Linked DNA regions of Limosilactobacillus reuteri. The protein of the gene in region 1 interacts with the protein of each later gene in a pairwise test. Links are inferred from orthologs where the notes say so. Each region holds a gene or a part of one and is shown on either strand. Other genes may lie near its edges. The genes, in order: tuf, mreB and HHK02_RS02465.

What was found.
Region 2: the proteins of tuf (region 1) and mreB interact in binary tests that used the Bacillus subtilis proteins (3 or more experiments, as listed by UniProt). The link is inferred for Limosilactobacillus reuteri from one-to-one orthologs.
Region 3: the proteins of tuf (region 1) and HHK02_RS02465 interact in binary tests that used the Bacillus subtilis proteins (3 or more experiments, as listed by UniProt). The link is inferred for Limosilactobacillus reuteri from one-to-one orthologs.

What each region holds. Positions count from the first base shown.
Region 1 is NZ_CP059275.1:1,642,158-1,653,186, forward strand. Bases 8,031-11,029 are described here. They hold tuf (elongation factor Tu), read left to right. Parts: upstream 8,031-8,934; coding sequence 8,935-10,125; downstream 10,126-11,029. Other genes in these bases: HHK02_RS09570 (hypothetical protein), read left to right, coding at 8,031-8,934; tig (trigger factor), read left to right, coding at 10,126-11,029. Outside these bases: HHK02_RS09515 (5'-nucleotidase C-terminal domain-containing protein), read left to right, coding at 1-1,400; HHK02_RS09520 (helix-turn-helix domain-containing protein), read left to right, coding at 1,401-1,823; HHK02_RS09525 (Fic/DOC family protein), read left to right, coding at 1,824-2,384; HHK02_RS09530 (glucosamine-6-phosphate deaminase), read left to right, coding at 2,385-3,089; HHK02_RS09535 (histidine phosphatase family protein), read left to right, coding at 3,090-3,926; HHK02_RS09540 (DEAD/DEAH box helicase family protein), read left to right, coding at 3,927-4,190; HHK02_RS12925 (hypothetical protein), read left to right, coding at 4,191-4,313; HHK02_RS09545 (hypothetical protein), read left to right, coding at 4,314-4,985; HHK02_RS09550 (lipocalin/fatty acid-binding family protein), read left to right, coding at 5,103-5,594; rpsT (30S ribosomal protein S20), read left to right, coding at 5,722-5,976; rpsO (30S ribosomal protein S15), read left to right, coding at 5,977-6,246; HHK02_RS09565 (ribonuclease J), read left to right, coding at 6,247-8,028; more of HHK02_RS09570, read left to right, coding at 8,029-8,030. UniProt on the Bacillus subtilis protein: GTP hydrolase that promotes the GTP-dependent binding of aminoacyl-tRNA to the A-site of ribosomes during protein biosynthesis.
Region 2 is NZ_CP059275.1:544,421-550,566, reverse strand. What follows is about bases 2,613-5,611. They hold mreB (rod shape-determining protein), read right to left. Parts: upstream 4,609-5,611; coding sequence 3,616-4,608; downstream 2,613-3,615. Other genes in these bases: murA (UDP-N-acetylglucosamine 1-carboxyvinyltransferase), read right to left, coding at 4,609-5,611; yidD (membrane protein insertion efficiency factor YidD), read right to left, coding at 3,379-3,615; HHK02_RS03180 (DUF2969 domain-containing protein), read right to left, coding at 3,154-3,378; HHK02_RS03185 (FtsW/RodA/SpoVE family cell cycle protein), read right to left, coding at 2,613-3,153. Outside these bases: HHK02_RS03200 (helix-turn-helix domain-containing protein), read right to left, coding at 1-528; HHK02_RS03195 (D-alanine--D-alanine ligase family protein), read right to left, coding at 529-1,665; HHK02_RS03190 (glycine cleavage system H family protein), read right to left, coding at 1,666-1,959; more of HHK02_RS03185, read right to left, coding at 1,960-2,612; more of murA, read right to left, coding at 5,612-5,925; HHK02_RS03160 (DUF1146 family protein), read right to left, coding at 5,926-6,146. UniProt on the Bacillus subtilis protein: Forms membrane-associated dynamic filaments that are essential for cell shape determination. Acts by regulating cell wall synthesis and cell elongation, and thus cell shape.
Region 3 is NZ_CP059275.1:417,176-428,205, reverse strand. Bases 8,031-11,030 are described here. They hold HHK02_RS02465 (rod shape-determining protein), read right to left. Parts: upstream 10,032-11,030; coding sequence 9,030-10,031; downstream 8,031-9,029. Other genes in these bases: HHK02_RS02455 (bifunctional folylpolyglutamate synthase/dihydrofolate synthase), read right to left, coding at 10,665-11,030; HHK02_RS02460 (JAB domain-containing protein), read right to left, coding at 10,032-10,664; mreC (rod shape-determining protein MreC), read right to left, coding at 8,172-9,029; mreD (rod shape-determining protein MreD), read right to left, coding at 8,031-8,171. In the rest of the region: recombinase RecA, read right to left, coding at 1-62; HHK02_RS02515 (competence/damage-inducible protein A), read right to left, coding at 63-1,310; pgsA (CDP-diacylglycerol--glycerol-3-phosphate 3-phosphatidyltransferase), read right to left, coding at 1,311-1,898; HHK02_RS02505 (helix-turn-helix domain-containing protein), read right to left, coding at 1,899-2,936; EF-P 5-aminopentanol modification-associated protein YfmH, read right to left, coding at 2,937-4,235; EF-P 5-aminopentanol modification-associated protein YfmF, read right to left, coding at 4,236-5,483; HHK02_RS02490 (amino acid ABC transporter substrate-binding protein), read right to left, coding at 5,484-6,335; HHK02_RS02485 (amino acid ABC transporter ATP-binding protein), read right to left, coding at 6,336-6,986; HHK02_RS02480 (amino acid ABC transporter permease), read right to left, coding at 6,987-7,634; more of mreD, read right to left, coding at 7,635-8,030.

The DNA.
Region 1 (11,029 bases):
AAGGTGTTAACGCAATTGTAGTTCCTGCCCATACAGGGGTTTCAACTAATAAAGATGGCAGCACTAAGGGTAATGCTGTTGATATCATTAAGAAGCTTTATCAAATTGACCCTGATAATTCTGTCGACCTTTATATTGCTGGTCACTCCCACCAATATGCTAATGCTACTGTTGGTAGTGTAAAATTAGTGCAAGCTATTTACACGGGTAAAGCTTACGATGATATTATCGGTTACATCGATCCAACAACTAATGATTTTGCGCCCAATAGTCTCATTTCACATGTCTTTCCGGTACTATCTGAAAAGGATGCGCCTAATATCAAAACGGATGCAAACGTTACAGCAATTGTTGAAGATGCGAACAACCGAGTAGCACCGATTATTAACAAGAAAATAGGGGAAGCTGCTACAACAGGCGATATTCTTGGACGACTTCATAATACTCCTACTCGTGAAAATGCCGTTGGTGAATTAGTTGTCGATGGTCAATTATATGCCGCTCATAAGGTAGGCTTACCAGCTGATTTTGCGATGACTAATACAGGACGTGCAGATCTGCATGTTAATCCTGATCGTTCCATTACATGGGGGAGTGCCCAAGCGGTTCAACCATTTGGTAATATTTTGCGGGTAGTTGAAATGACAGGGGCACAAATTGTTGAAGCCTTGAATCAACAATATGACGAAGGTCAAGCTTATTACTTACAAATTTCCGGGCTTCGTTATACTTATACTGATCAAAACGATCCTAACCAACCATATAAGGTCGTTCAAGTTTATGACCAACATAATCAACCGCTTGATATGAATAAGACTTACAATGTTGTTATTAATGACTTTTTAGCAGGTGGCGGAGATGGCTTTTCTGCATTTAAGGGTACCAAAGTTGTCGGGATTGTTGGTCAAGATACAGACGCGTTTATTGATTATATTACTGATATGACTAATGATGGTAAACCAATTACCGCACCAACAATGAACCGTAAGATTTACTTGACTGCTGAACAATTAGCAAAAGCTGACTCAGATTCACAGTCACAAACAGGAACTAATCAGAACACTCAAAACGATGCTAATTCCCAGACTGAAGGAAATCAGCTTCAAGAGGTTCCAAGCCAACCGGTATCTCCAACAGTAACCTTGCCAACAACAGCTGGTCAACCAGCCGAAACCGTTACATTACACGGTCAACCTAAGCAACAAACCGTAGCTGCTAATAATCAATTAATTAATTTGACGCCTACATCAATCAATAGTCAAAAGCAAAAAGCAACTGACCAGCAAGCAGCTTTACCACAAACTGGTAACGATGAGGATCTTGCATTACTTCTTCTCGGAAGCTCATTAATGGCAGCAACCGGATTGACAATTATTGATCGCAAGCGTAAACATGCTTAAATGGCAGAAAATATCATCAATATTTTAAAAACCAATAATATGACCGTCGCGTTTGTCGCTCAAGAAAGCGGCCTCGACGTTGCGCAGGTTAACGAAACACTTAAACGGCCCGTTGCAACTTGGTCAATTCAGATTCTTAATGCATTTGCAGATGCTTTAGGAGAGCGTCCAGGAGAATTATTAGATCGGATTCAAGACTTTGATTTTCACTTGCATACTGACGATGATCAGTTGACGATTCAGCACGTGCAGTTCCAAACACCTTCTTCTTATCAACAAGTTCGGTTTGCCGTTGAAAGTAATGTTTTAGAGGGATGGGAGCCTACAGCAACAGAGGTAAGACAATTAAAAGAGAGTGCCGAAAATCCAGATGATGAAATTTTAATGGAAATTGAGCAATTATTTGGTGATGAAGATGACTGAATGACTGATGAAGAACTTCAAGCAAAATTTTTATATGATAATGGAACACTCCGCAATAAATTTGCAATTAAAAATGCGGATGAATTAAGCTTAATTGAGTATCGCGGCGTAGCAGAAAGGGAAGTGGCCCTCCTGCAACAACAACCGAAAATTAAAAGCTTTGAAGATTTACAGACGATTAATAAATTCCTTTTTGGTTGGCTTTATGACTGGGCGGGTGAGTTACGTAACTACTACATTTCAAAAGCAGGTTTTGATTTTTTGGAATATGGTCGCTTTGATAATGCAATTAAGTATATTAATGATGAAATTGGGCGATTGAATAAGAAAAAGCAGCCTACCATTGAGGATTATGCTGCTCTCTTAAATGATTTGAACTATATTCATCCGTTTCGTGAAGGGAATGGGCGATCAACTAAATTATTCATCCAGTTAATTGCCCTCCATCATGGTCAGATAATTGATTATCCAGCCGACAACGCGGAAATGATTGCCGGGTTAAACCAATCAGATGTCGGTATTATTGCCAAGACCATGGCATTACAAAAAAGTGCTGGTTAAATGAAAATTCTTGTAACGAAAAATAAAGAAGAAGCAAGCCAAAAAGCTTTTGAACTTCTCCAAACAGATATTATTAACGGTGCTCAGGTACTTGGCCTTGCAACAGGGAGTTCTCCACTAGGTCTTTATCAAAAAATGACTAATAGTTCTGTTGATTATTCTAACCTTATTTCGATTAATCTTGATGAATATGTCGGTCTTAAATCGACTGATCCGCAAAGTTATCATTACTTTATGAAATATCATCTTTTCGCTCAAAAGCCATTTGCCAAAAGTTTTATTCCGGATGGCAGTAATCTGAATGCCACTGAAGTAATTAATCACTATAATCAGATTTTGGCTACTTACCCTATTGATACGCAAATTTTAGGAATTGGTAATAATGGTCATATCGGTTTTAATGAGCCTGGAACCCCTTTTGATAGCCAAACCCATAAAGTAAAGTTAACCCCTGCTACTATCAATGCCAACGCGCGTTTCTTTACTTCAAGCAAGGATGTACCAACAGAAGCCTACACGATGGGAATCGGTTCAATCTTGCAAGCAAAACATATCATCTTACTCGCATTTGGTGAGCAAAAAGCAGACGCAATCAACAAAATGGTCAACGGTAAAATCACGACTGCTGTTCCGGCATCAGCCCTCCAACAGCATCCAAACGTAACAGTGATTCTTGATAAACAAGCAGCTAGTAAACTAAATTAAATGAAATTTAAAAAATTAACAGTAATGTGTGCTGTTTTATCAGGTTTACTATTAGGGAGCTCGGCGATGACGGTGGTTCCAGCTACTACCTATGCAGCCTCTAATGATAAGCAGGTGACAATCTATCTTACACGTCACGGGGAAACTACTGGTAATGTGATGCAACGGGTGCAAGGATCAAGTGATTTTCCATTAACCAAAAATGGAATTACCGTTGCTAATGATTTGGGCTATGGATTAAAGGGGATTAAATTTAAGCATGCCTACACGGGTAACTTAACCCGGCAAGAAGTTACCGCACAACAAGCATTGAAGTATTCCGCCAATCCAAATACAAAGATTACGACCACACCAATGTTACGTGAAGGCGGATATGGTAGCTTTGAAGGAGACAGCATTGAAGCTGATAACCAGAAGATTGCTAATGTTTATGGTTATCAAGATGGCAAGCAATTCCAACAAGCAACGGGCAAAGATTACTGGAATAAACTCCAAGATGCCTACCACAAACTTGATATGGACAATTCGCAAAATACCAAGTTGGCTAAGAGCGATCGGGCAGAAAGTTCAGCTCAGGTGCAAAAACGGATGAATTCAGAATTGCTTCACATTGCAAAAACAACTCAAAAACAGGGTGGTGGCAATGTTTTAGTCGTTAGTTCAGGAATGTCAATTAATGAATATCTTTCAACCATTTCTAAAAAATATGATGGGAAGCCAATGCAGAATGCGGCAGTAACCAAACTTGTTTATAAGAATGGTAAACTTCACGTTGATGGCCCAATTGGTACGCTTCACTATGTAAATAAGGGAAAGAAAATAGCAGCAAATAAGTAAATGGAAAATTTAACGGTTAAGCTGTTTAATGGAATTGCTGAAAAGCAGCTTCAGGGTTTAGCATTATTTGAAAATCGAACTGGCTTTGGGAAAACAAAGGGTGCCCTGCAGTGGGTAACGGACATGCTAATGAAAAGTAAGGAATCTGATGTAATTATCTACATAACTCCCAACCGACAGAATCGGGATGAAGCATGGCGGGGATTGGTTAGACAAGCATATCGAAGAATTCTTTGCGACGAATCAGTTAAACTTAATCGATAAGTGATTAATAATAAGCGGTATTTCCAAACTCATGAAGATGTTAAAGATAATTATGCGAGAGACTATCAGCAGGCAATAGTGCAACATTTGACAATTGATACCTTTAGGAAGTACGTTAATTAAGTGGGATGGGAGTTTTATCAAGTTGCAAAGGAAGCTTATGGTACCCAAGCAGTCTATCTATTTAAAATGATTAATAGTGATGAGTTCGAGGTGAGACGGTTAGATTTACAAGAAAGCTCAAAATTTATTAATTCTGATGATACAGATCTTCAGTACCTAATTAAAACTCCTGCCAATACTTTCTACAATTTAAACAGGAAAAACATCTTCACTTTGCCTAATGCTGAGCTTTTTGGCGATATCAACGAGATGATTAGTCATCAAAATTGTTCATCAGTAACAAAAGCGGAACTTAAACGGGCTTTGAATGATTTAAGTAAAAGTTACCCTAATTACAGAACTAAATACCAAAATCTTATTTCTATCATTAATAAAAGAGAGCTAAATTCATTTAACATCAATGACTTAAAAGATGAATTTAATTTTATTAAGAAAAATAAAATACTAAGTCCAATTGCAATTAATTTGTTATTGGATGAATTATATGAACAATATGGACTAGTTTTGAAAGTGAAACCAAAAATAAAATCCCATGTTCAAAAGCATCTCTCTGGATTAACCGATATTAATTATTTCGTTGATAACGGCGATCAGGATGTTATTTACTATAATGTAGGAACCATTAGTAAAAATATGAATATATCAATTGCAAAGGCATCACACATCTGGTAATTGAAGTTTCTTCAACTGATGATGGTGAATTTTGTACGATTTCATCAATTAACAGTAATTCCTTTTCCATTTAAATACCTTCGAGAATTTATTCAACTTGAAGAAAAGATCAGCTAAATGATGGTGAAAAGTACTAAAAAGAAACGATCACATATTGGGTTAATTATATTTACTATATTACTGGTAATCTTGTTAGGAATTTTAGGGGTAAATTATAAACGGTTTGCTAGTAAGCAACTTAACCCAGTTCGTGACAATAAAGTAGTAAAAAAAGATTCGCCTAAAATAACAAAGACTGCAAAGATTGTTGGATCGTATCGAGATGATCAAGACGGTGCAGCTATTGTCTTAAATGAAAACGGAACAGGTCAGTATGTTTATGCAGATAAGAATAATCCGGATACAGATGATAGCTTAACATGGCGTAAAGAAGGAGAACACTACCTTATAAATTTGGAAGATCGTGACGTAACTAATCCCCTTACCGCAACGCTTGATAATAATAAATTAGTTGTTACAGGTAGTAATGGCTGGAATACCGAAACATTCCAAAAAGTTAATGAAGAGTTAAACCTTCAACAATTTTTGAATGATATGCATAAAAAATAAGGTTGTTTTTAGGGGTAATTACATCATATCAGGAACGATTTCCTGTGTACATAAAAACCGGATGATGAATTGTTCAAAAAATTCATCATCCGGTTTTTATTTGGACTAGGAGTTTTTTCCCAGCCTCATGCCAATTATCAAATCAGCAATTGAACGTGTTCGTACTAGTGAAAAAGCTGAAGCACGTAACGCTTCACAATTAAGCCAAATGCGGACTGCTATTAAGAAGTTCGATAAGGCAAAGCTTGCTGGCGCAGATAACCTTGACGACTTATACAAGGCTGCTATCTCAGCAATTGACCGTGCCCACTCTAAGGGCCTTATCAAGGCTAACAAGGCTGCACGTGACAAGTCACGTCTCTCAGCACGTTACGCTAAGTAAATGGCTATTTCAAAAGAACGTAAAGATCAAATTATTAAGGAATTCGCAACTCACGAAGGAGATACTGGTTCTACTCAAGTTCAAGTTGCTGTTTTAACTGCTGACATCAACGAATTGAACGATCACCTTCGTACACACAAGCACGATTATCATTCACAACGTGGTTTAATGAAGAAGATTGGTCACCGTCGTAACTTATTAGCTTACTTACGTCGGACTGATTTACCTGCTTACCGTGAACTTATCCAAAAGTTAGGTTTACGTCGGTAAATGGATAATAATATTAAAATTATTCCTTTTGGTGGTGTACGCGAAAATGGTAAAAATATGTACGCCGTTGAGATTGAAGACCAAATTTTCATTTTGGATACGGGGTTAAAGTATCCTGAGAATGAATTAATGGGAATTGATGTTGTCATTCCTGACTGGGAATATCTTCGTGAACATAAGAACAAGATAGTCGGGGTATTCTTAACACACGGACATGCAGATTCAATTGGAGCACTCCCGTATTTCTTGATGGACTTTAATGTTCCGGTATTTGGAAGCGAGATGACGATTGCCTTAGCAAAGCTGGCAGTTAAAAACCATAAGGAAGTTAAGAAGTTTAATGATTTTCATGTTGTTGATGCGTCAACAGCAATTGATTTTAATGATGTTACAGTTTCATTCTTCCAGACGACCCATACTATTCCTGAAACTTTAGGGGTTGTTTTAGAAACTAAAGCAGGAAATATTGTTTACACTGGTGATTTTAAATTCGATCAGACAGCTAAAAAGGGTTATCAAACAGACCTTGCTCGTTTAGCGGAAATTGGATCACAAGGTGTATTAGCACTTTTAAGTGATTCTGCTGGGGCCGGAATTACGGGTGCGTCTGCTCGTGAACAAGATATTGGAGACTATATTAAAGAAACTTTTAAATATCAAAACGGTCGGATTATTGTTGCTAGTGTAGCTTCAAATATTATGCGTGTACAGCAGATTATCAATGCTGCTGTAGCCGTTGGCCGGAAGATTGTTTTATCTGGAAAAGACATTGAACAAATTATTGATACAGCAATGTCTTTGGGAAAGTTACACTTACCAGATGACTTATTTATTAGTCGCAAGGAAGCAGAAAAACTCGAACCAAACCAAGTTGTTATTTTAGAAACTGGTAAAATGGGTGAACCGATTAAGTCATTACAGCAAATTGCAAACGGCGATAATCCTAATTTACAATTAACGAGTACAGATCTTGTCTTTGTTACTACTACTCCTTCTTATGCGCAGGAGACTGAGGTACAAAAGACAAAAGATATGATTTATCGTACGGGAGCAGAGGTTAAATTTATTTCTGATGATTTGAATCCTTCTGGACATGCTAACCAAAATGATGAACAATTAATGTTGAATTTCATGAAACCCAAGTTCTTCATTCCAATTCAAGGTGAATACCGTCTGTTAGATCGTCATGCGGAATTAGCAGAAGAAGTAGGAGTTCCAAAAGAAAATATCTTCCTCGTTAATAAGGGTGATGTTCTGACTTACAAAAATGGTAAATTCCATGTTGGAGAACATATTGATGTAAGTAATACTATGATTGACGGAACAGGTGTCGGTGATATCGGTAATATTGTTTTACGAGATCGGCGCGTCCTGTCAGAGGATGGGATTTTTGTTGTGGTGGCAACTATTGATCGGAAAAAGAAAAAGATCGTTGCTCGACCACAAATTACGTCACGAGGATTCGTGTTTGTAAAGACTAACCGTCAACTAATGCAACAGAGTGCTGACTTAGTTGAAAAGATTGTTCAAGAAAATCTAGATCAAAAGGAATTTGATTGGAGTCACTTGAAACAAGATGTTCGCGATAAATTAAACCGATTCTTGTTTGATCAAACTAAACGGCATCCAGTTATTTTGCCAGTTATTATGGAGATTAATCAACATCAAAAGAAGATTAAAAACAATGTTGAGAAGAAAGAAGAGAAATCTGCGAAGTCACGTTCAACGAAAGAGCATCATCGTGGTCGTGGTAAAAAACGAATGGCAAAAGAAAAGAAGTAGATGAACGAACCCCAACAAGATCAATATCTCCAGGCTCAAAAATTAATTGCTGAAGAAAAATGGCAAGAAGCTAGTAATATTCTGGAAGATCTTATAAACGAGGTTGATGATTCAGAAATCGGTCGATTGACGATAATCGCTCTGTATCATTCTCAACAATATACCAGGGCTTGTACTTACTTGTTTGAGTATTTAGAAGTAATGTTTGATAGCTTGGCAGATGCTCAAATTGCCATTAAAATTTTGTGTCAAAATGAATTATTTGTTTTAGCAAGACAGGTGATTAGTAGTCTTTCGCAATGGCAGGATGATTTGCTGACAATTGTTACAATGGGGGAGGAAAAATCTCGTCAAGAGTACCAGGAGACATTACAAACACGTTTGCGAGACTTTTATCATTTAGGAGATTACTCCCTTGAAGAGCAGCAAAGTAGGCTGCAGGCGGCTTTTAAACTTCCTTTAAATGAATTTATTACAGGCGCTAAATTCCTGCTTCGTGATCCCTACACTCATCCACTGGTAAAGTCTAGTTTGGTTGAGCTGCTTAGTAAGTTACAAGTTGCAGATCCGGTTACTGTTTATTGGCTAGATAAGAAAGAATATACAGTTGTGCCAGCTGATATTCAGCCTTTAAATTTATTGCCAGTCGTTAGTGAAGGTAAGAGATTAATTACAGAAAAGTGTGGAAATCAAAACCCGCAGACAGAAAAGATGGCAATTCAAGAATTTCAATTACAGGTAATGTTCTTATATCCGCGAATTAATCAAATTATTAAAGATATTGATGAATGGACAGATGTTTTAATCGCTAGAATAGAAGGAAAGAAAGTCGCAACAAATACGGTTTCTAGTACGTGGCAGGAACGACTAGGTAAGCAGATTGACGAATTAATAGAAAAACATTAGATGGCTGAAAAAGAACATTATGAACGTACAAAACCCCACGTTAACATTGGTACTATTGGCCACGTTGACCACGGGAAGACTACTTTAACTGCTGCTATTACAAAGGTATTGGCAGCCAAAGGTTTAGCAAAGGCAGAAGATTACGCTGATATTGATGCTGCTCCAGAAGAAAAGGAACGTGGTATCACTATCAACACTGCCCACGTTGAATACGAAACTGAAAAGCGTCACTATGCACACATCGATGCCCCTGGACACGCTGACTACGTTAAGAACATGATCACTGGTGCTGCACAAATGGATGGTGCTATCCTTGTTGTTGCTGCTACTGATGGTCCTATGCCACAAACTCGTGAACACATTCTTCTTGCTCGTCAGGTTGGTGTTCAATACATCGTTGTATTCTTGAACAAGACTGACTTAGTTGACGATGATGAATTAGTTGACTTAGTTGAAATGGAAGTTCGTGACTTACTTAGCGAATACGATTTCCCTGGTGACGATGTTCCAGTTGTTCGTGGATCTGCTCTTAAGGCACTTGAAGGTGACCCAGAACAAGAAAAAGTTATCCTTCACTTAATGGATGTTATTGATGACTACATCCCAACTCCAAAGCGTCCTACTGACAAGCCATTCATGATGCCTGTCGAAGACGTATTTACTATCACTGGTCGTGGTACTGTTGCTTCTGGTCGTATTGACCGTGGTACTGTTAAGGTCGGTGACGAAGTTGAAATCGTTGGTTTAACTGAAGACGTTCTTAAGTCAACTGTTACTGGTTTGGAAATGTTCCACAAGACTCTTGATCTTGGTGAAGCCGGGGATAACGTTGGTGTACTTCTTCGTGGTATTTCACACGACCAAATCCAACGTGGTCAAGTTTTGGCTGAACCAGGTTCAATCCAAACTCACAAGAACTTCAAGGGTGAAGTTTACGTTATGACTAAGGAAGAAGGGGGACGTCACACTCCATTCTTCTCAAACTACCGTCCACAATTCTACTTCCACACAACTGATGTTACTGGTACTATCGAATTACCAGATGGTGTAGAAATGGTTATGCCTGGTGATAACGTTACGTTCACTGTTAACTTACAAAAGCCAGTTGCTCTTGAAAAGGGTCTTAAGTTCACTATTCGTGAAGGTGGACACACTGTTGGTGCCGGTGTTGTATCCGACATCTTAGACTAAATGTCAGCAAAATGGGAACGCGATAGCGATGCCAGCAAAGGTACATTGACATTTGAAATTGATGTCGACACTATTAACAAGGGAATTGACGAAGCTTTCGTTGAGACTCGTAAAAAGATCACTGTTCCGGGCTTCCGGAAGGGTCGTGTCCCTCGTCAAATCTTTAACCAAATGTACGGTGAAGAATCATTGTATCAAGATGCCTTAAACAAGGTATTACCTGATGCATATAACGAAGCAGTAAAGGAAACTAACATTCAACCTGTAGATCAACCTAAGATTGATATTAAGAGCATGGAAAAGGGTCAACCATGGGTATTAACTGCTGAAGTTGACGTTATGCCAGAAGTTAAATTAGGTGAATACAAGGGTATGGAAGTTCCTGCTCAAGACACCACTGTTACTGATGCTGATGTTGATGATGCACTTGAAACTAAGCGTCAACAACAAGCTGAACTTGTATTAAAAGAAGATAAGCCAGCCGAAAAGGGCGACACTGTCGTTATTGATTACAAGGGTAGCGTTGACGGTGAAGAATTTGATGGCGGTTCAGCTGAAAACTACTCACTAGAATTAGGTTCAGGCTCATTTATTCCAGGTTTTGAAGATCAATTAATCGGTCACAACGCTGATGAAGATGTTGATGTAAATGTTACCTTCCCAGAAGATTACCACGCTAAGAATCTTGCTGGCAAGGATGCACTTTTCAAGGTTAAGATTCACGAAATCAAGGAAAAGCAATTACCAGAACTTGACGATGATTTCGCTAAGGATGTTGACGAAGATGTTGATACTTTAGCTGAATTAAAGGAAAAGACTAAGAAGCAACTTCAAGAAGAAAAGGATAACCAAGCTAAGGCTGCTATTGAAGATGCTGCTATCAATAAGGCTGTTGCTAATGCAG
Region 2 (6,146 bases), 1.1 Mb from region 1 along the record:
CAGTTTTACAGACCGGTTAGTTAACCGTGCTGCCCGTTCTTTATCACCACGTTTTAAGTAAGCAAGCGCCATTCCTGCAGTTGTCATAGCTAAATAAATATTAGCACTAGTAGTAGCAAATTGAGTTAAAACAAGTTCAAAATTAAAAATGGCTTCATCAATTTGATTACTTTCAACTTGAACCATTCCTACTAGATAGTAGTAACGTTGTTTATCAAAATCACTTTCTAGATTTTTTACATGAACCTTCTTCAAAAGCGCTGAAGCATCTTCAAAATTGCGTGAAATCAAATTATCAACGATTTGGTTGAATGTTTCATTAATTCCACTAACTTCATTTTCGACAATTCGATCAGAAGAAATATTTAAGCGTTCACATATTGCCGTTAAAATATCCATTTTGGGTAAGCGATTTTGTTTTTCCATTAGGCTGATTGTCGCTTGAGTACAAATCCCTTCAGCTAAAGCCGTTTGGGACAATCCACGCTTGCGACGAATTTGTTTTAATACGTCTCCTCGGAGTCTCATTTAGTCTTCGTTATATTTCTTTTGACCAACACGTTCAGTACCAAGCTTACGGAAGTCGTATTTAATCTTGCTGTTTCGTTCAAATTCTTGTAATCCTAATTGAATTAACCGATCAATCAAGTCAGTATATGAAATACCAGAAACTTCCCACATTTGAGGGTACAGACTAATGTTAGTAAATCCTGGTAATGTATTTGGTTCACCAAGATAAGGGACATTATTGCTGTCAACTAAAAAGTCAATCCGAGCCATTCCCTTCATTCCTAATGCCTTGTATGCTTTCAAAGCCATATCTGTAATTTCATCAACTAAGTATTGTGGTAATTTAACAGGAAGTTCAAAAACAACCCCGCTGGCATCCACAAACTTATTTTCGTAATCATAGAATGGATCGTCCTTAGGTACACGAACAGCTCCTAACTTAGAGGCAATTGGATGTTCATTTCCTAAGATTGAAATCTCAATTTCTTGAGGATTAGCGATCCCCTGTTCTACTAAGATCTTGTAATCATACTTAAAAGCATCATCTAACGCTTTTTCATATTCTTCAGCGTTAGTAACTCGATGAATTCCAACGGAGGAACCTTGCTTAGCTGGCTTTACAAAAGTGAGATTACCTAATTTTTCTTCAATCCGGCTCCATGAATAATCAGCCCGGTTTTCTGGCGTAACTACTACATAAGGGGTGTTGCGAATACCAGCTTGACTAATAATCTTCTTAGTAAGATCCTTGTCAAAAGACATCGCACTAGCTGCAATATTTGAACCAACGTATGGCTTATTAAGGAGCTTAAAGAGGCCTTGAATTGTACCATCTTCACCTAAATTACCATGGATAACAGGGAAGAAGAAATCAATTTCCTTTTGTTCGTTTAAGGCCATAATTGGTGCTAATGGACTACTCATATCCATCTTTTGATATGCTTCTGCTACCACTTGGTCTTCAGGTTCACCATCAAAGATCTTTTGAGAATCCTCATTGCCTAATAGAATTCCATCCTTTGTAAACATAAAAAGACTTACATCATATTTTTCCTTATCAAGAGCATCATAGATATTATGTGCTGATCGCTTTGACACATCATGTTCAGAGGAGTTACCACCAAATAATAAAGCGATGTGTAATTTTTTGGTCATTTATTTAACTTCAACAATCCAGTTTTTTTCCATATCGCTTGAATTTAATCCAGCCGGATCATCAATAATAGCTTCATTTATTTTGGTAATCTTACCATCAATGGGACTATCCACATCGGTAACTGCTTTTTCTGCTTCAACTGCAATAAATTTGTCAGCTTGTTTCAAAGTTGTCCCTACTGCTGGTACATCGATGAAACTTACTTCTCCTAACTCATCACGGCCTTCATCGTTTAAGCCGACACGCTTAGTACCATCTGCTTGCTCTTTTACCCAAAAATAATCTTTTGCCATCTATCTAAATTCACGATTACTGCTAAACATATAAGAATGATGATGGTAACGCATCGACATTACCATTCCAATCCCAATCAAGTTACCAATTAATGAGGATCCCCCAGCACTAATAAATGGAAGCGGAATACCTGTTAATGGTAATAGACCGATGTTCATTCCAATATTTTCAAAAACGTGGAATAAAATCATCATGATAACTCCGGTTGAGATATAAGCATAGAATTCGTTCTTGGTATCGAATGTTACTCGAATCATTAAGTAGATCAGTAACAAGTAGATAAGGATTAATAAAACCCCACCAATGAACCCAAAATTCTCACCGATAACGGAAAAAATCATATCTGATTCACGAACCGGAACATAAACCTTTGAGTTATTAAAACCAGTTCCAGTAATACCACCCGAACCAACCGCTTTAATACTCTGCCATAACTGATACCCTTGGTTAGTTGTATCCTGTTCTGGATGAAGCCAGGTATCAACCCGATCAAACTGGTATGCTTGAAACCCAACATGTTCAAGTATTTGTCGCCCAACCGAACTAGTTACCATCGCTAAGGCTGAGCCCCCAACAACAACTAATATCGTAGCTGCTGGCGCCAAAATTCGCCAAGTAACTCCAGAAACTAAGACCATTCCACAGAAAATAGCGAAGAATACTAACCCAGTCCCAAAGTCATTTTGAAACTTCAGCGAAATTAAAATTGGTAATAGCCATAAGAACATCGTCCCAATTAATCGCCAATCTGAATCAACAGTATGCACACTATATCGGTTATTATGAGTCGTAATAACACGCCCCATCATTAAAATATAGGCAGGCTTCATTATTTCCGAAGGCTGAAACGTAAATGGTCCAATTGCAAACCAACTCTTAGCCCCGGTACTAGCATAATAGGCTCGACTATAAAAGACTAGGATTGCGAACATTAAAAATACACTTAGCCAGTATACAATTGGTGCTAATTTCCATAATTGTTCAGCATCAAATTGCATAATGACAATAATAAGGATTGTTCCAACCGCATACCAAACCAACTGGGTAATAACCTGTCGTGCTACACTAGTTTGCTGCCGATCATGAACTGCCGCTACATAGATTGAAGCAAGACCAATCAAGGCTAACAAAAGAACACAAAATATAATTCCCCAGTCAATCCGACTTTCTACATCATTTTGCGAACGTTGCATCTAATGCTGGTGAAGATGATATTGTTGAAGGACTATTTCTAATCCCTCTTCTTGAGAACGAACATAAAATTCGCTCTGGTCACTTATCAGCATTGCTTTGAAACGTTCATTATCGGTTACAACTTCACCAATCAATCGGTCTCCAATAAAAATTTGTTGAACCGGTTGATTACGACGTTCAATATCTTTAACGCTGACTTCTACTTTTTTATCTTTCTTTGACACTTACCCCTGACGACGAAAAGTAAAATGATTAGGTACCGGATCATAGCCACCACGAGAAAACGGCTGACAACGAAGGAGCCGCCAACTTCCGAGCAATATCCCCTTTAAACCAAAGCGTTGTAAAGCTTCTAACATGTACTGTGAACATGAGGGGGTAAAGCGACATACACGAAATGGTCGTTGGGCGGAAATGCCTTGTTGATACCAGCGTATAAGGTCACATAAAATCCTTACCATTTACTTCTTTCGTTCAGTCTTTTGCATCCGTTCTAACATTTCACCAGCACCCTTAGCAACATTGTCTAATGGGTCTTGTGAAACAACAACCGGTACCTTTAGACGAGCACTGAATAATTGATCGACACCCTTTAACAAAGAAGTACCACCGGTTAACATTATTCCCCGGTCAATAATATCACTAGCTAACTCTGGTGGAATTGTTTCTAATACATTTACAGCGGCTGAAACAATTTGTTCAAGCGTATCGTGCAATGCTTCTTCAATTTCATTTTCATTAACCGTGATTTGCTTTGGCATTCCAGTAGCTACATCACGACCACGAACATCCATTGTTTCAGGATCATCAACCCGTAATGCAGTCCCGAGTTCCATTTTGATCTTTTCAGCAGTATGTTCACCAATTACTAGGCCGTGCTTATTCTTAATATAAGAAGCAATATCACTATTCATCTTATCACCGGCCATCCGAATTGACTGGCTTGAGACAATATCGCCTAATGAAAGAATGGCGATATCACTGGTACCACCACCCATATCAATGACCATGTTTCCACGAGGTTTAAAAATGTCTAATCCAGCACCAATTGCTGCTACTTTAGGCTCGTATTCAAGGTAAACTTTACCACCACCAGATTGTTCAGCGGCTTGAATAATTGCCTTTCGTTCAATCTCAGTAATATTCGTTGGTGCGCAGATCATGATGTTTGGCTTTGACATAAACCCTTTAACGCTTAGTTTACCAATAAAGTAGGAAAGCATTTCTTGAGTAACATCAAAATCAGAAATAACTCCATCCTTTAATGGACGAATAGCCCGAATGTTACTAGGAGTACGTCCAACCATTCGGTATGCTTCTGAACCAACAGCCAATACTTTATTGGTTTTTGTATCAACCGCCACAACTGACGGTTCATTTAGAACAATACCCTTGCCTTGAACATAAATCAAAACATTGGCAGTTCCCAAATCAATTCCAATATCCTTTGCCATTTAATCTTGATTTGTTTTATTCTTAGAAGGCTTTACCGCCAATTTAATTTTATCCTCGACATCAATTCGATCAATCTTGGCCCCTAATTGTTGTAACTTTTGGTGAAGATGGTAATATCCCCGATCAATATATTTTAGGTTACGAACCTGGGTAATTCCATCAGCAACTAACCCGGCCAATACTAAAGCAGCCCCCGCTCGTAAATCAGAGGCAGCTACTTCAGCGCCACTAAAACACGTGGGACCATTTAAAACCGCAACTGGACCATTAATTTGAAAATCGGCGTTCATTCGTCGTAATTCTTCTAAATGCATAAAACGCTTCTCAAAAATCGTCTCATCTAGGGTACTGGTCCCATTTGCCAAAAGCTGGAGAACGGACATTTGTGGTTGAAGATCAGTAGGAAATCCTGGGTATGGAAGAGTCTTAATATTCGTGGGAATTAGAACAGAAGTCCCAAGAACACGGATCCCGTCTTCTTGAACGATGACTGTCACCCCCATTTCCTCCAATTTAGCAATTAGTGAGGTGTTATGCTCAGCGATTGCTCCTTCAACCACTACATCACCATTAGTAATGGCTGTCGCAATCATAAATGTTCCTGCCTCAATTCTATCTGGCATTACTGTATGTTCACAACCATGAAGGAAATTAACCCCTTGAATCCGGATAATGTCTGTTCCAGCACCATGAACACGTGCACCCATTTTATTCAACATATTTGCTAAATCAACAATTTCAGGCTCACTGGCGGCATTTTCAATTGTTGTAATTCCCTGCGCAAGGGTTGCTGCCATCATCAGATTTTGTGTTGCACCGACACTAGGAAAATCTAGATAAATATGATCACCAATTAAGTGTTCAGCCCGTGCTTCTAAGTATCCATCGTGTTGCTCAATAACCGCTCCTAATTGACGTAATCCCTTAAGATGTAAATAAATTGGCCGCGAACCAATCGCACATCCACCAGGAAGCGCAATTTGCGCATGACCTGTCCGAGCTAGCAAGGGGCCTAAGACTACCATCGATGCCCGCATCCGGCTAACATATTCTAATGGTGCTTCAGATAATACAGGGTCAGCTGCATCAATTGTTAAAACATGCTTATTTTTATCAAAATCTACTTTTATATTTAAGAACCGTAATAACTGATTCATTGTCGTTACATCCGATAAAATGGGAACATTTGATAATTTAATGTTTCCACTAGAAGCCAAAATAGATGCCGCTTGAATTGGTAAGACTGCATTTTTTGCTCCTTCAACTTTAACTCGACCGGTTAACCTCTGACCGCCCTTAACAACAATTTTTTCCATCTATCGAATTAAATATGTCAAATTACCAATTGCACTTAGGATATTTAAGAAAAATGTCGCACATAAATATCCTAGTCCAGTAGCCATCAAAACAATAAGTAGAGGCAATGTACGTGGTGGTCGGTTAAAAAAATGCTCAAAATGTATCCCTTGAATAGCAAAAAACGCTAACCAGACAAATGCCAGTTGCACTATTATTTCTATTAGCGCTCGTAATCCTG
Region 3 (11,030 bases), 1.2 Mb from region 1 along the record:
CCGAAGTTCTTTTCGATCTTTCTGATAGCAACATCTAATGCTGCTTTTCGTTGGTCAGCCAATTATTTTTTTAGTTCACGGTAAATTAATTGAAGTCCATACTGAACACTTAATGTACGAATCGCCTGTCTTCCAACATAGGATGCAAGATGTAATTGAACGGTTTTAGTTGGGCGTCCCTTCATTGCTAGTCCAATCCAGACCGTCCCCGCTGGTTGTCCTTCTAACATATCTGGACCTGCCACACCAGTAAAGCCAATCCCAACTTCAACATTTAATTTTCGTCGACACCCTTCTGCCATTGCCGCAGCAGTTTCAGAACTCACTACCCCATACTGGTCAATCGTGTCGTGGGGAATTCCTAATAACTTTTCCTTTGCACTAGCAGCATAAGTAACGAAACCACCATTAAAAACAGTCGAGGCTCCTGGTACGGAACAAATAGTACTTTGGAACATCCCCCCTGTTAAGCTTTCTGCTGCTGTCAATTTCCACCCGCGACTTTTTAATTGTTCAACGATGACTTTAGCAAGTGTAAGGTCATCCCCCACTCCAAAGAAAAATGGTTCTTCAACTGCAAGAATTGCTTTTTGTGCCTGATCAATTTTTTCTTCAGCTTCAATCACTGGTAAGTCACGCACGGTGAGTCGAACCTGAATTGCCGTTGGTTGAACATAAGAAGTAATGCTTATCCCTGGTATATCGTTAGTAGCATCTTCAATTTCATCCATTAATTGTGACTCCGGCCGCCCTAAAAAGTTTAATGTCCGACTGGTAATTTGTTTTCCTGTTTGAAAATATTGCTGGAGTTTAGGAATCAGACTCTTTTCAACCATTGCCTTAAATTCGGCGGGTGGTCCTGGTAAGACAACAACAACTTTACCCTTAGTTTCATACCAACATCCTAGAGCAAGCCCAACAGGATTGGCAAGTGGCTCTCCTCCCCGTGGATACTGGGCTTGACGAATATTCTCTGGTTCCATTTTTATTTGCCGTTGCTCAAATGTTTTTTGAATCCATTTCCAGTGTTCTTCGTCAGTCCACAGCTCTTTCCCTAAGGCTTTGGCAACTGTAGGCATCGTAACATCATCTGCAGTTGGTCCGAGTCCCCCACAAACAAAAACTAATTGAGCACGAATCAAAGCATGATTAATAACCCGCTCTAATCTCTGCGATTGATCGTCAACAGTTGTTTGATAAGTAGCCGGTAAGTCAAGTTGGGTCAGTTTTTTAGCTAAGTACGCGGCATTAGTATTAACTATTTGCCCAAGGACTATTTCAGTTCCTACTGAGATAATTTCTGCATCCATCTATTTAAATCCATCCGAAAAGACGTCGCGTCCCTGAATGAAGTAGTCCACTCCAGAATAAATAGTAAAGAACAAGCAAATATATAACATTATTTGGCCAAATGGAATATTCCAAATAGCAAAAATAACATTATTTAAGAGTAAGAAGATAATTGCAAAAAACTGAGTAGTTGTCTTAATCTTCCCCGGCATTTTAGCAGCTAATACTACCCCGTCTTGTTCCACTAACAATAAACGTAAGCCCGTAACAGACAATTCTCGCCAAATAATGATTGAAGTTACCCATGATGGAACAACACCATTTCCAGTTAAAACGATAAATGCAGTCATGACAAGCAACTTATCAGCAAGCGGATCAGTAAACTTTCCAAAATTAGTTACAAGATGGTGCCGTCGCGCGATTTGTCCATCAAGATTATCAGTAATTGTTGCTGCAATAAATAAAATAGCAGCAATAAGCTGAGCCATCGGGATAGTTGCTCCCCAAAAACTTACAGCTCCCCAACTTTGTAATGGCAGCACCATTAATAATAAGAAAAAGGGAATAATAATTAAACGTATAACAGTTAGTTTATTTGGTAAATTCAATTAACGAGTTGGTTGATTACTTTGTTGACTAGCATTTGTCTGAGGACGACTGTTATTATTAGCAGCAGACGGTTGAGTAGCATTATTAGGACGTGCCGAGGATGACGAAGCTTGGCTTGAGCTATTTGACGGCTGACTTGCTGAACTGCTGCTTGTTTGGGTACGGCCAAAGTTAATCGTTACATTCCGCGTGTTCTGGTAACGGCCATTATTAGTAAAGTCGATTTCTTGATTACCGAGTTTTAATTTTGTTGCCCGGGCATTGCCAACCGTGATTACTAATGAAGTTGTGTCACGACTTATTTTTACACTAGTTTTTTCATTGTTATTCAAAGTTCTATTTAATAAGTCATTATTATTTGCTCTTACTTGCATCCAAGAACGATCACTTGGTTCAATTTGTAGCGTTGTGTCTTTAGTAAGTTGACTTGCTGTGTAAGTAACGCTTGTGTCATTCCGATTAGGTGCTTCTTGAAGCTTGATTGCCGTTGATTTGCTTTGCTTTGTACTTGCCTTTTTAGCAGAGGTAGAGGCCTTCTTACGACTCTCTCCAGAAACAGATACTGAACTATTATCAATCCGTGTAGAAGAATCGCGATGATTGCGAGCAATGGCCGTAATCCAAATCGCTGCCAACACTAAAATAATCACGCAAGCAATAATAATCGTTGGCATGTAGTTACGAACCTTATCTACGCTCCCACTAACAGTTTTTCGTTGGTTTGCACGAGTTTCAACTGCTTGAGCCAAGTGATCGGAATACTCTTCCGTTTTAGTCTGTGGTAATTGATCATCGTATTTTTGCAATAATTCATTACCATCTAAGCCCACTGTATTGGCGTATTGCTTAATGAACGCACGAACATAAAAGTCACCAGGAAGTTCATCAAAATTTTCATCTTCAATCGCGATTAAATACCGCTTTTGAATCTTAGTCATTTGTTGAAGGTCATCAAGGGTATAGCCCTTTTCTTCCCGTGCTTTTCGTAAAATTTTACCGATTTCTAGTCGTTTTTGATCGTTCTCGTTCTCACTCATTTATTGATGTTGCGGAACAACTTGGTATACCGAAATACCTTGCGGAGTAATAAACTCTTTTGCAACTTGATAAAGATCATCAATCGTAATAGTTTCCAAGGTCGCTATCTCATCCATCAAGCTAGCACCAGCAAAGAGGTCTCCAGCATAACGATTAGCAATTGCTTCTGGCGAATCTAATAAGCCAATTAACCGCCCTAGTTCTGCTTTTTTAATTCCCTCAAACCTTGTCCGCGCCGCTTCAATTTGTTGGTCAGCACTTTCAAGAATATCAATAACCTCATCTGCAAAGCGTTCCATCTGATCAGTATCAGAGCTAAAGTACGCAAAGTGAAAGCCCCGTTGCATTTCAAAATTGTAACTAAACGTGTCATCTAATGTTTCATTATTATATAAACGCAAATAATTATCTGAAGTATCGTCAAACAAAACATCTAACAAAAGATCAATTGCTAATTTGTAGTGAAGCCGTTCTTTACCATCATCAAATTGCTTGGTCCCTCGTAAACCTACCATCACTTTGGGACGAACAATATCCATCGTTAATGAACGAAATGGAATTACATCATGAGCAGTTGGATCGTTCAAGCTAAATAACCGTTGGGGTGTCTCTGCGGGAGCAAAAATCTTTTGTTCTTGGTTTTGCTTGATCCATCCCATTGTTTCTTCTGGATCTAAGCGTCCTACAAGGAAAAGGTTCATATTGGTTGGTTGATAGAAAGTCCGGTAACTATCCATCAAAATTTCTGGTGTAATATGACTGATTGATTCAACCGTTCCCGCAATATCAATCCGCATTGGATCTTTAGGGTATAAATTGCCTAAAATACCTAGGTAAAGCCGCCAACTCGGATCATCCTCATACATTTGAATTTCTTGGCCAATAATCCCCTGCTCTTTCTTCACTGTCTCTGCAGTAAAGTAGGGATCTTGAACAAAATCTAATAAAACATCTAAATTCTCATGGAGATTACTAGTGGTCGAAAAAAGATAACTTGTTTGAGTAAAACTAGTAAAGGCATTTGAATCAGCTCCTAGTTTACCAAACAAATCAAAGGCATCATGATCTTTTTTCTCAAACATTTTATGCTCAAGGAAGTGGGCAACCCCGTCCGGAACAGTAATCGCCTCCTTTTGATGGTACGGTATAAAATGATTATCAATGGAGCCAAAATCAGCTGTTAAAATAGCATATGTCTTATGGTAGCCTTCCATTGGTAAGAGCTGGACTTTCAAACCATTTGATAATTGTTCACGATAAATGGACTGGTTAAATTTTTGATAAACTTCTCTATCCATTTATTTCTCACCACTTAATAAATAAACTGCCTGAAGTTTCATTTGTTTAGCAACGCGCATGACGTCAGCTATGGTTACTTTTTTTATTTCAGTAATAAAGTTCTTATCCGATTCATTGACTAATTTGGTAACTAATTGTTGCTCCAAAACATTACTTGCCAAATCATGCCCTGCACGATATTGGTTAATCAAACTATCTTGAACTTCACTTAACGTCTCAGTAGTAAGATCACCATTTTGCAAGGCAGTCAATTGTTCCTGAATCATATTTTGAACTTTTTCTTGATCACTCGCTTGAATTCCCGTTTGAACACTTATAATCCCATTAAATGGAAGGAGCCGGCTAGAGGCATAATAAGCTAAACTAGCTTTTTCACGGACATTCGTAAAAAGTTTTGAATATGGCGTGCCACCAAAAAGCCCATTGAAAACCAAACCAGCATAGTAATCAGCATCATAATAATAGACAGGTAAAGAATATGCCAAATTTAACTTTGCCTGATTTACTTGTTGGTATTCTGTTTTTCTTTGAACTTGATCATACAATGCTTGATGATATAAAGGTGAATTATTAGCAATATCGCGATCTTTAAAAGGCAACTTAGCAATAACTTGCTGAGCACGTATCGGATCAATGTCACCTAACACAAAAATATCAATTTTATCTTCATTAATCATTGAATGATACGTTGAAACTAAACTTTTAGCATTTAAGTTCTCAAGATCAGCAATTTGACCGAAACTAGGAACCTTCATTACAGAATCATTTTGGTAGTACAAGTCCATAAGACGTTGATTAGCCAAAAATTGTTTATCGTCATAAAGCGACTTTATCGCACTTTTTAAATTATTAGATTGAATCCTAAAAGTAGGACCATCAAATTCCCCATCATCGATCAGGGGATGGAAAATGATCTCATTTATTAAGCTACTAATCTTTTCAAATAAATCTTCATCAACAAAGCGATCATTAACAAAACTTGCTCGCAATCGAACAGTATGCAATGTCCCCAGCCGGTTAACATATAAATTAACATAAGCACCATATAAAGATGCCAGTTGACGAGCCAAAGCCGTCTGTGTTGGATAGCGATGCGTGCTGGTCTCTAATAGGTTTGCCAATAAATTTCGTGCAGTAGCATTCGTTGGTGTTTGCGGAGTCGCAAAATCTATTAAGACGTGATTCATCTTAAATTGTTTTGTGGGTATAATGTGCAAGTCCACGCCACGAGCAAGATTAAAATCCACTTATTTAGTGTTATCCGGTCCCAAGTAGTTACTATCTTGACCGAACCATTTTTCATTAAGCTTCCGTAATTCACCATTTTTCTGCAAATTACCTAAGCCTTGATTAATTTTCTTCTTTAAGGTCTTGTCACCTTTTCGCATTCCCACTGCAAAATGTTCCATTGGCAGCTCTTTGCTAATATAAGTGCGATACGAATTACTATTTGGTTGGTGCTTAATATAGTAATTAGCATAAACCTCGTCCATTAAAATTCCTTGAATTCGATTTGCATTTAAATCAATAAATGCATTAGGAAATGTATCATAAAGTACTGGTGTATGGTTCTTTATTTTATCCTTTAATAACTTTGGCTTCTCATCCAAAACGGTTACTCCCGTTGAACCATTCTGCACCCCGAGTGTTTTGCCCGTCATCCCGTTCAGATTTTTAATGTTACTCTTCTTTTTAGTTACTAATATCTGCCGATTCTCTAAATAGTAACGACTAAAGGCAACTTTTTTGGCACGGCTAGGATTAACAGAATACCCATTCCATAACAAGTCAATCGTACCATTTTTTAACTCAGTCTCTTTCATTGACCAATCAATTGGCTGAAAATCAACTTTTATTCCATACTGCTTAAAAACAGCCCGGGCAAGATCAACGTCATAACCAACCAGCTTGCCATTCTTTTGGCGAAAATCCATTGGAACAAAACTGTCATCAAGGCCGACAATTACTCTTTTTCGGCGCTCAATCCGGTTCCATGTATCTTGCGTATCAGCACGCTTTGTTACACTTTCACAGCCACTAAGAAGGAGAACAGGTACTACTAACAAAATAAGTAACCAAATTGCTTTCGCTTTTTTCATCTATTTATTCTGACGTTGATCAAGTGGTTGTACTCGTAAAATATCATCAGCAATATCTTCCGCAAATTCTAAATCGTGAGTAACAATTAATTGAGTCATTCCGTCCTTCTTTAATCCCAAAATAATATTAGCCACATCTTTTCGGAGGTTTGGATCAAGCGCTGATGTTGGTTCATCATAGCACAAAATTTTAGGCTTCATTGCTAATGCACGAGCAATGGCAACCCGTTGCTTTTGTCCACCCGAAAGTTGGTAGGGGTACAATTTTCCTTTGGTATTAAGCCCTAATTCTTCAAGCAGTTTTTGCGCTTCAGCAATTGCTTCTTGTTTATCCTTTTTCAATACCATCATCGGCGCTAACGTGATATTTTCCATTACCGAAAGATTTGGGAAAAGCTTAAAGTCTTGAAAAACCACACCGATTACTCGGTCAGCTGCATCTGTTCCCTGAGGATCAAAGCGACGACCGTTAATGAAAAACTCACCACTATCGGGAGTTTCCAGTCCAGTAATACAACGAAGTAAGGTCGTTTTCCCAGCACCTGATGGACCAACAATACAAAGAATCTCACCATCTTTAACTGTTAAATTAACCCCATCTAAAATTTGCCGATCACCAAAACTCTTTTTTAAATCTCGAACTTCTAACATTTACTTGAAGTATGCATAACATTTTTCAACTTGCCGTAGAATTAATGTACAAATTCCTACAAGGATCAAATAGATTAATCCGACTAACATCAATGGAACAAGTGTGACATCCCGTGAAGTTGCAACGTTTCCTGCTCGAAGTAAATCACCAAGACCAATTACGTAAACTAACGATGAATCTTTTACTAAGTTAATAACTTCATTTCCAATTGATGGAATAACAATTTTTATTACCTGAGGAATGATAATTTTACGAAGGGTTTGCCAGTAGCTTAGGCGTAAAACACGAGCTGCTTCAAACTGACCTTGATCAACAGATTGGAAACCACCACGGAAAATTTCAGCAAAATAAGCTGCATAGTTCAAAATAAAAGCAACTAGGGCGGCATCGTAACGTTCAAAAACAATGCCAATAATTGGTAACCCATAGAATACAAAGATTAGTTGAAGCAGCAAAGGCGTTCCCCGCATTAACCAAACATAAATTTCTAACACCCACTTCAAAGGCTTAATTTTAGAAGTAAGTCCTAAGCTAACCAAAATTCCTAATGGCAGCGATCCAACTAATGTCCAGAAGAAAATCTGTAATGTAAGAGCAGCCCCTTGGAATAATGAAGGTAGAATTTCACTTATATATTGCATTGACATTTAAATTTGATCATCGTCTAATGCCCAGCGATATATTGCGCGAATTGGCCAGAAGAGGACAACAAAATAAATTAAATTCAATGCTAACGTTGGAGCAAGCGTATAAATAAGATAGTCGCCAAAACCAACATTAGTAATATTCACTAAATAATATGCCCAATAATTAAACGTCTCAAAAATGACAATATCAACAAAGAAAATCATAATCATCGAAAGAAATGATGAACTAAAATAACGAGATAAAATTTTAGTTATTTCGACTACTAATGGATACAAGAAAATATACAATCCTAAAATTCCCGAAAAGTATAAATCGTAAACTGCACCAGCAGCAATTGCAAATGGAATTAATGGAATCTCAATATCATCTTGAAAGAAGTACGATAAGACTAACCATAGTAAGACAAGTTCACTCACCATTGAATAGGGATAACTGAAAAATAATGGTGCCCACACATGGCTTAAGGCTCCGTCCAAAAACAGACATACAAATAAGCCAATTGGGAATATATATTTTAAGCGTGATAAACGATACATTCACTCCTGCGAAGCTGCTTCAGCAACTGTAACAATATTAATATCATTAAAGTCCGTTGCTGGAGTAATATAGATTTTCTGGGCGAGGCCATAATCATCTTTACCGACATGCGACACGCGACCAACGTAAAGTCCCTTTGGTGTCACACCACCCATTCCACTGGTTACTACTCGGGTACCCTTTTTTATTTTAGCTTTAGAAGTTACTTGTCCCATTTCAAGCTCGTTATTTCTTGCATTATATCCGGTGATAATCCCGTTAATCACCTTCCCATTTTGACCATTAAGGGTAATTGCAAAACGGTTTGATGATTCACTAGTATCACTCAATAATTCAACTTTACTATTAGTTTTATTTACTTCTGTAATCCGACCAATTAACCCACTACCACTCATAACGGGCATATTCTTCTTAATACCACTAGATTGACCTTTATTAATTACGAGTTGTCGTTGCCATGAAGATGGTGTGCGCATTAACACAGCCGCTGTAACTGTATTATAGTCGGTCATTGAATTATTAAGTTTTAACTGTTGTTTTAATTGTTTATTTTCATGAGCTAAGGTCTGATCACGGACTTTAGTTTGTGCTAATTCAGTTACTTGCTGTTTAAGTTCACGGTTTTCAGAATAAGTATTCATCAACCCATTTATTGAACTTATACTTGTCTGTGCCCAATTTACAGGGAGAGCAACTGCACTATCAACAAAGCCAACAATATCATTTCCAAATTGTTGGATAATCGGTGGTGTATTTCGTCTATTCCGTAAAGAAACAGAACCTGCCATTAGTCCAAAACAGACAACTAGAATTATCACAGCAATAACTAATCGGCGATTGGAAAAAAATTTCTGCATTTACTTTTTCTTCATTACATCAATACTCTTTAATGACTCGCCGGTACCAATAGCAACACAGTCAAGGGGATCATTAGCAATAAATACTGGTACTTTGGTTGCATCTGCAATAACATCTGGTAAATGCTTTAATAATGCGCCCCCACCAGTTAATACAATCCCGTGATCAATAACATCAGCAGCAATTTCTGGGGAAGTTTCTTCAAGTGTTCCTTTAATTGCCGTAATAATACTATCAACAACATCTTGGAGGGCCGTTGAAACATCCTTCGCAGATACTTGCATTGTCTTTGGCAATCCAGTTACAAGATCACGACCGCGAACTTGTGTTGTTCCCATTTCTTCAGCAGCTTCAACAGATGCAGACCCAATATCCCACTTAAGCTTTTCAGCTGTTCGTTCACCAATTAATAAATTCATATGTTGACGAACATATTGAACAATTGCATCATTCATCTTATCTCCTGCCATTCGAATGGACCGGCTTGAGACAATACCACCTAATGAAATGGTAGCAACATCAGTAGTACCGCCACCAATATCAACAACCATACTACCGGTTGGATCCATAACCGGTAATCCAGCTCCAATGGCTGCTGCAAATGGTTCTTCAATAACATAAGCATCACGAGCACCTGCAACTCGAGTAGCATCAATCACTGCCCGCTTTTCAACTTCCGTGATCCCACTAGGAACACATACCATAACATATGGCTTACCATTATTTCCTAGTGCTTTATCAATATAATACTTCATCATTGCAACTGTTGTGTCGTAATCAGCAATAACACCGTCTTTCATTGGTCGGATAGCCACAATGCTTTCTGGCGTCCGTCCGATCATATCACGGGCATCACTGCCAACAGCGATTACTTCGTTAGTCTTAGAATTACGAGCAACAACTGATGGTTCTCTTAATACAATACCCTTACCTTCAAGGTAGACAATTGTATTAGCAGTTCCAAGGTCAATGCCAAGATTTTTTGTTCCAATTCCTAGCAATTACTTTTTAAGCTCATTAACGAGACTAGCTTCACGCCAACTATGGTATGTATCACGACCAACAATCATAAAGTCAACTAAATGAAGTCCAATAATCTCACATCCTCGTTCTAAGCGACGAGTAAAAGATTCATCTTGCTTAGAAGGATGAATGTCTCCCGTCGGATGATTGTGGATCATAATAATTCCTTGAGCTGAACACCGGAGCGCATATTGAAAAATCTTATCAGGATAAAGAATACATTCGCATCCGCCGCCTACAAACAAAATTTTCCAATCAATTATCTCATTATGGATATCTGTACAGGCAATACAAACACTTTCTTGCTCCTCACTTTGAAAATGGTCAACCATCTTGCGTCCTAATTCGATACTCGAATAAGCATGGCCAATAATTTCTTCGTGACTTTTAGTTACTATCTTCCCTAATTCAATAGCAGCAAAAAAGTTAAGCATTTCTGGCGCCCATTCATTTATCTCATTTTTTTCAATACGTGAAAGCCGTTTAATTGCTAGGGGAGTAGGACACTTACGTAAGAAACGTTGACATAATTCCTGCTTCTTTGTTCCCGGTTTATCAGGAATAGCCGTCCAGACTAATTTTGTATATTCGTTAATCACTTCATTTTCCATTTAATTTAAAAAGAATCTACGAACATCTGAAACAAAATAAAGAGAACCAGTAATAATCATTACATCGTCCGCACTCATTTGACTTGCCACCTGCCCGATTCCTAATCGCCAGTCGTTAATAATCTGGATGGGATATTTAGTTGGAATATCAGCAACTGCTTTTGCTAAGTCTGCACTTGGTCTTTTTGGACCGGGGCCAGCAAAGTGAGTAACAGTTAAGTGAATATTCCCCAAGCTTGCTAATTCCCCAAGCATTAATTCATATTGCTTATCAGCCAAAATCGCTACCAAGAGGTAAACTTCCCGATCGGCAAAATCATTCTTAATAGTATGAACCAGGGCCTGGACACCAGGAAGATTATGAGC